DNA from 3 places in the Streptomyces sp. NPDC047971 genome. Region 2 is predicted to be linked to each of the others. Evidence: predicted binding sites of a transcription regulator. Region 2 holds the regulator's gene; each other region holds the start of a gene.
What was found. The regulator HrcA, encoded in region 2, represses chaperone genes, less so after heat shock. The targets are predictions, from matches to a motif close to TTNGCACTCNGNNNNNCNGAGTGCNAA.
Positions count from the first base shown of each region.

Region 1: groL (chaperonin GroEL) is a predicted target of HrcA. The motif match lies at 1,008-1,034, and genes of this name have one in related genera.
Region 3: groES (co-chaperone GroES) is a predicted target of HrcA. The motif match lies at 1,044-1,070, and genes of this name have one in related genera.

Region 1 is NZ_JBEZNW010000047.1:17,729-19,989, forward strand. Features, by position in the region: gene AB0D99_RS30960 (MoaD/ThiS family protein) at 1-179, shown strand, start outside; gene AB0D99_RS30965 (cold-shock protein) at 627-830, shown strand; gene groL (chaperonin GroEL) at 1,199-2,261, shown strand, end outside.
Region 2 is NZ_JBEZNW010000028.1:78,864-81,124, forward strand. Features, by position in the region: gene dnaJ (molecular chaperone DnaJ) at 1-499, opposite strand, end outside; gene hrcA (heat-inducible transcriptional repressor HrcA) at 500-1,519, opposite strand; gene AB0D99_RS24710 (MBL fold metallo-hydrolase) at 1,670-2,261, shown strand, end outside.
Region 3 is NZ_JBEZNW010000016.1:80,955-83,215, reverse strand. Features, by position in the region: gene AB0D99_RS17370 (polysaccharide deacetylase family protein) at 1-245, shown strand, start outside; gene AB0D99_RS17365 (hypothetical protein) at 242-508, shown strand; gene AB0D99_RS17360 (DUF6234 family protein) at 539-943, opposite strand; gene groES (co-chaperone GroES) at 1,217-1,525, shown strand; gene groL (chaperonin GroEL) at 1,644-2,261, shown strand, end outside.

The DNA.
Region 1 (2,261 bases), on a different contig from region 2:
ACCTCGAGAAGAACCACACGGGCATCGCCGCCCGCGTCCTGGACGACCAGGGCAAGCTGCGCCGCTTCGTCAACGTGTACGTCAACGACGACGACGTCCGTTTCGAGCAGGGCCTGGAGACGGCGACCCCGGACGGCGCCGGCGTCTCGATCATCCCCGCCGTCGCCGGCGGCTGCTGAGTCGGAACGGCCTCGCGCGGGGAACTCCTGAATCACCCACGGTCACCTGAGTTACCCACGGTCACCTGAATTGCCCCTTCCGCCGGAGAAGCGGAGGGGGCAATTCTGCATGGTTGAGGGGGGTAGAGTTGGGGAAGCCCCCCTGACTTCCCTTCGCTGCTTGTGCCAGACGCATATGAGAATGCGTCCGCACCCGACAAGAAGCAGCCAAAGTGTTCGACTGTTGTGTACCTTCTGCGCACTTTGACGGGCCCGACTTGCCCCGGAATTCAGTGAATTCTCCTTAATTCTCCTTTCTGGCGTGCCCAGATTTCTCGTCCGATTGACCTGTTGCAGAGGGCAGTTGGACAGATACATTCAGCCGCGGTCGACGCGTTCCGGCGCAGGGTCTGACCCGGGTCCGCGAAGTGCGGTCCCGCGCAAGGGCCAGTAATAGGGGAGTTAGGCATGGCTCAGGGCACCGTCAAGTGGTTCAACGCGGAGAAGGGCTACGGCTTCATCGCGGTCGACGGTGGTGCGGATGTATTCGTCCACTACAGCGCGATCCAGATGGACGGATACCGCACCCTTGAAGAGGGTCAGCGGGTCGAGTTCGAGATCTCGCAGGGCCAGAAGGGTCCGCAGGCGGACATGGTCAAGCTCGCCGTCTGAGCACGGCGCGATCGGCCACCACGTACGCACTCACGCGTTCTCTACGTCGAGGGGTCCGCATCCTGACCAGGATGCGGACCCCTCGCGCGTGTGCGGGAGGGGCGGGGTGCGCCCCTCGCGCGTGTGCGGGAAGGGCGGGGTGCGCGCGCCCGGACCTCTCCCGATCTGTGGGAGTCGCTTGCACTCGCATGGGCCGAGTGCTAATCATTGGCGTTAGCACTCTGAAGGTGAGAGTGCTTACGAGGATCGGGCAGACGAGGTCCGCGGCCAGGTGGGGCAAGGAACCACAGGGCTCGCAGGCCGTCCGTCGCGGGCGTCGGCGCGGTCCTGGAGCGTTATCCACCCCATGTCCGGGAGGACCACTTCACATGGCCAAGATCATCGCGTTCGACGAGGAGGCACGGCGCGGTCTCGAGCGCGGGATGAACCAGCTCGCCGACGCCGTCAAGGTCACCCTTGGCCCCAAGGGCCGGAACGTCGTCCTCGAGAAGAAGTGGGGCGCCCCCACGATCACCAACGATGGTGTGTCCATCGCCAAGGAGATCGAGCTCGAGGACCCGTACGAGAAGATCGGCGCCGAGCTGGTCAAGGAAGTCGCCAAGAAGACGGACGACGTCGCCGGTGACGGTACGACCACCGCGACCGTCCTCGCCCAGGCGCTCGTCCGCGAGGGCCTGCGCAACGTGGCGGCCGGCGCCAACCCGATGGCCCTCAAGCGCGGCATCGAGAAGGCCGTCGAGGCCGTCTCCGGCGCCCTGCTCGAGCAGGCGAAGGATGTCGAGACCAAGGAGCAGATCGCTTCCACGGCCTCCATCTCCGCCGCCGACACCCAGATCGGCGAGCTCATCGCCGAGGCGATGGACAAGGTCGGCAAGGAAGGCGTCATCACCGTCGAGGAGTCCCAGACCTTCGGTCTGGAGCTGGAGCTCACCGAGGGTATGCGCTTCGACAAGGGCTACATCTCGGCGTACTTCGCCACCGACATGGAGCGTATGGAGGCGTCCCTGGACGACCCGTACATCCTGATCGTCAACTCCAAGATCTCCTCCGTGAAGGACCTGCTCCCGCTGCTGGAGAAGGTCATGCAGTCGGGCAAGCCCCTGCTGATCATCGCCGAGGACGTCGAGGGCGAGGCCCTGTCGACCCTGGTCGTCAACAAGATCCGCGGCACCTTCAAGTCCGTCGCGGTCAAGGCCCCGGGCTTCGGCGACCGCCGCAAGGCCATGCTGAACGACATCGCCATCCTCACGGGCGGCACGGTCATCTCCGAGGAGGTCGGTCTCAAGCTCGAGAACGCCGGCCTGGACCTGCTGGGCCGCGCCCGCAAGGTCGTCATCACCAAGGACGAGACCACGATCGTCGACGGCTCCGGCGAGAGCGACCAGGTTGCCGGTCGCGTCAACCAGATCCGTGCCGAGATCGAGAACTCGG
Region 2 (2,261 bases):
GACCGCGACACATGTCACAGGTCTGCGCGGAGGTGCCGGGCGCGGCGCCCTCACCCGAGCACGTCGTACAGACGACGGCCGTGTCGACCTGGATGTCCTTGGTGGTGCCGAAGGTGGCCTCGTTGAGGTCGATCTCCAGCCGGATCATGGCGTCCTGGCCGCGGCGCGTGCGCGAGCGCGGCCCGCGCTGCGACGCCGTGCCGAAGAACGCGTCCATGATGTCCGAGAAGTTCCCGAAGCCGCCCTGGCCGAAGCCGCCGGCCCCACCGCCGCCGCCGGACGCGGACAGCGGGTCGCCACCGAGGTCGTAGACCTGCTTCTTCTGCGGGTCCGACAACACCTCGTAGGCGGCGTTGATCTCCTTGAAGCGCTCCTGCGTCTTCGGATCGGGATTCACATCCGGGTGCAGCTCGCGCGCGAGCCGCCGGAATGCCTTCTTGATCTCGTCCTGGGACGCGTCGCGGCGTACGCCGAGTACGGCGTAGTAGTCCGTGGCCACTTACGACTCCGCCAGGATCTGTCCGACGTAACGTGCCACTGCGCGTACCGCTCCCATCGTTCCGGGGTAGTCCATGCGGGTCGGTCCGACCACGCCGAGTTTGGCGACTGCCTCGTCGCCCGAACCGTAGCCGACCGCGACGACGGACGTGGAGGTCAGCCCCTCGTGGGCGTTCTCGTGCCCGATCCGTACGGTCATGCCCGAGTCCTTGGCCTCGCCGAGCAGCTTGAGGAGCACGACCTGCTCCTCCAGCGCCTCGAGCACAGGCCGGATCGTGAGGGGGAAGTCATGGCCGAAGCGGGTGAGATTGGCGGTGCCGCCGATCATCAGCCGCTCCTCGTGCTCCTCCACCAGGGTTTCGAGAAGGGTCGCGAGCACCGTCGACACCGTGCCGCGGTCCTCCGTCTCCTCGAACGACTCCGGTAGATCCTGCACCAACTGCGGCACGTCCGCGAAACGGCGGCCGACGACCCGGCTGTTGAGCCGGGCCCGCAGGTCCGCGAGCGAGGTCTCGCCGAACGGCGCGGGGCAGTCGATCATCCGCTGCTCGACCCGGCCCGTGTCCGTGATCAGCACGAGCATCAGGCGGGCGGGGGCGAGCGAGAGCAGCTCCACGTGCCGGACCGTCGAACGGGTCAGCGACGGGTACTGCACGACGGCGACCTGCCGGGTCAGCTGCGCGAGCAGCCGGACCGTGCGCCCGACGACGTCGTCGAGGTCGACCGCGCCGTCGAGGAAGTTGTGGATGGCGCGCCGCTCGGGCGTCGACAGCGGCTTCACGCCCGCCAGCCGGTCCACGAACAGCCGGTAGCCCTTGTCGGTCGGGATGCGTCCGGCGCTGGTGTGGGGCTGGGCGATGTAGCCCTCGTCCTCCAGCACGGCCATGTCGTTGCGCACGGTGGCGGGCGAGACGCCGAGCTTGTGGCGCTCCGTGAGCGCCTTGGAGCCGACCGGCTCCTCCGTCCCGACGTAGTCCTGGACGATGGCGCGCAGCACCTCGAGTCTGCGTTCGCTGAGCATCGCGCACACCTCCAGCTGTCGTATCGGTTTGCTCCCCTTTTGGCACTCGCCCTGTCCGAGTGCCAGGAATCCCCCGGCCAGTGTACGGCGGCGGGCATCGTTCCTGGCAAGGAGGCTGGGTCGCCGGGTCGTAGCGGATAGCGTCGCCGTATGGATGTCGATTGGGAAGAGCACGGCTGGGAACGACTCGGCGACGGCGTCGGCAGACGGCGGCTCCCGGGCTGGGACGCCACGGTCGGACTGGTACTCGGGGAGCGCGCCGTTCTGCTGTACGACACGGGCTCCACGCTCAAGGAGGGGGCCGAGCTGAGGGCTCAGGTGGAGGCTCTGACGGGTGGCCGGAGAGTGACGCACATCGCACTGAGCCACCCGCACTTCGATCATGTGCTGGGCACCGCCGTCTTCGCCGGGGCCGAGGTGTACGGAGCGGTGGGGCTGCGCGAGCTGATGCGACGGGAGGGGGACGCGCTGCGCGTGGACGCCGAGCGGCAGGGCGTGGACGCGCGGGAGGCGGAGGCCGCGGCGGACGTGCTGGTGGCGCCGCACCACGAGGTCTCCGGGGAGTGGACGCTGGACCTCGGCGGCCGCCAGGTGCTGCTCGCGAACGTGGGGCCGGGCCACTCGGCGCACGATCTGGCGCTCTTCGTGACCGGCACGCCGGAGGTCGTCTTCTGCGGTGACCTGGTGGAGGAGTCGGGCGAGCCGCAGGCGGGCCCCGACGCGCTCCCGTCGCGCTGGCCGG
Region 3 (2,261 bases), on a different contig from region 2:
AGGACACCCTGCGCGCGGCCAAGACCTGCGGGGTCGAGGCGGTCCCGCTCTGGGCCTCGGAGGCGTTCCCCGACCGGATGGAGTGGCGCGAGTGGGACCGGGACCTGCACCCCGGCGACATCGTGCTCACGCACTTCCGGGGCAAGGAGGACTGGAAGGGTTCGATGGCGGACATGATCCGGCGCGTGATGAAGACGATCACCGCCAAGGGGTACGCGGTCGCGAAGCTCGAGGACTACGTGTGAGCGCGGCGCGCCGGCTGGCGACCGGTCTCGCGCTCGCCGGCGCGCTCCTGGGGGTGACGGGGTGCGCGTCGTCGGTGGACCCGATCGAGCGTCTGGGCCGGAAGGCGGCGGCGCGGGTGGGCGGCGCGGGGGAGCGGGCGGAGGGCGGGGCGCTCTCCGGGGCGGCGACCCGCGTCCTGTCCAGGCTCGCCCGGCTGGACGACGGGACCGTCGACGGCGGGGCGCGCGGCGCGCGCGGCGCCCGCGAGGTGGAGCGGCCCTGAGGGGAGCGGGGGTGGCCGGCCCTCAGGGGCCTACGCGGGCCGCGCGGTCCACGGCTCCGGCGCGGCTGCCGGTGCCGACGCGGGCGGCGCCGGGTCGGGATGCGCGTACGACCACTCCTCCGCCGCGATGAGCAGTGTCGCGAGGCCGAGCAGCCCCGCGGCGAGGAACTGGCCCCCGGCCGTCCACGCCCAGCCGCCGCGCAGCATCGCGACGGCGAGGAGCAGGGTGACGCCGGTGATCACACCGAAGACGATCACGGGCACCCAGTCCATCGGCGGTGGACCGGAGGACGCCGCCCCCGGTCGGCCGTGGCCGAGCTTCCGCGTGGCCAGGAGGACGGCGGCGACCAGCGCGAGCGCGCACTGCAGGAACAGGAAGAGCACACCGGTGCCGATGTCGGCGCCGGTGCGGACCGGGGGGCGCGAGGCTGTCATGTCCGCACCTTCGTACGGAACCTCCGGGTCCGGCGGGCCGTTGCTCGTACCGAGACCGAATCGAATGCCGGCCGCCGCCGAACCGCCACACCGCACCGAATTGGCACTCCGCTTGACCGAGTGCTAATCGCAGTCATAGTCTCGGCTCTGGCACTCCCCATTGGAGAGTGCCAACACAGCGACGGGCAGGTCCGGCACCCGCGACGACGGATCCACCTGGTCGCCACCTCAGACAGTTAACCCCGTGAGATCTCCGAAGGGGGAGGTCGGATCGTGACGACCACCAGCTCCAAGGTTGCCATCAAGCCGCTCGAGGACCGCATCGTGGTCCAGCCGCTCGACGCCGAGCAGACCACGGCCTCTGGCCTGGTCATTCCGGACACCGCCAAGGAGAAGCCCCAGGAGGGCGTCGTCCTGGCCGTGGGCCCGGGCCGCTTCGAGAACGGCGAGCGCCTGCCGCTCGACGTGAAGGCCGGCGACATCGTGCTGTACAGCAAGTACGGCGGCACCGAGGTGAAGTACAACGGCGAGGAGTACCTCGTCCTCTCGGCTCGCGACGTGCTCGCGATCGTCGAGAAGTAATTCACCGAAGTACCGAAGCAGATGCTTCTGGCTGCGCCCCTGACCCCGCACCGGGCGTCCGGGGCGCAGTTCGTTTCACCCGATACACCACGAATTCCGAGAGGGCTGAATCGCTCCCATGGCGAAGATCCTGAAGTTCGACGAGGACGCCCGTCGCGCCCTTGAGCGCGGCGTCAACAAGCTTGCCGACACGGTGAAGGTGACGATCGGCCCCAAGGGCCGCAACGTGGTCATCGACAAGAAGTTCGGTGCGCCCACCATCACCAACGACGGTGTCACGATCGCCCGCGAGGTCGAGATCGAGGACCCGTACGAGAACCTCGGCGCCCAGCTCGTGAAGGAGGTGGCGACCAAGACCAACGACATCGCGGGTGACGGCACCACCACCGCCACCGTGCTCGCTCAGGCGCTCGTCCGCGAGGGTCTGAAGAACGTCGCCGCCGGTGCCTCCCCGGCCGCCCTGAAGAAGGGCATCGACGCCGCGGTCAAGGCCGTCTCCGACGAGCTGCTCGCGACCGCCCGTCCGATCGAGGACAAGTCCGACATCGCCGCCGTGGCCGCGCTCTCCGCGCAGGACCAGCAGGTCGGCGAGCTCATCGCCGAGGCGATGGACAAGGTCGGCAAGGACGGTGTCATCACCGTCGAGGAGTCCAACACCTTCGGTCTGGAGCTCGACTTCACCGAGGGCATGGCCTTCGACAAGGGCTACCTGTCCCCGTACATGGTCACCGACCAG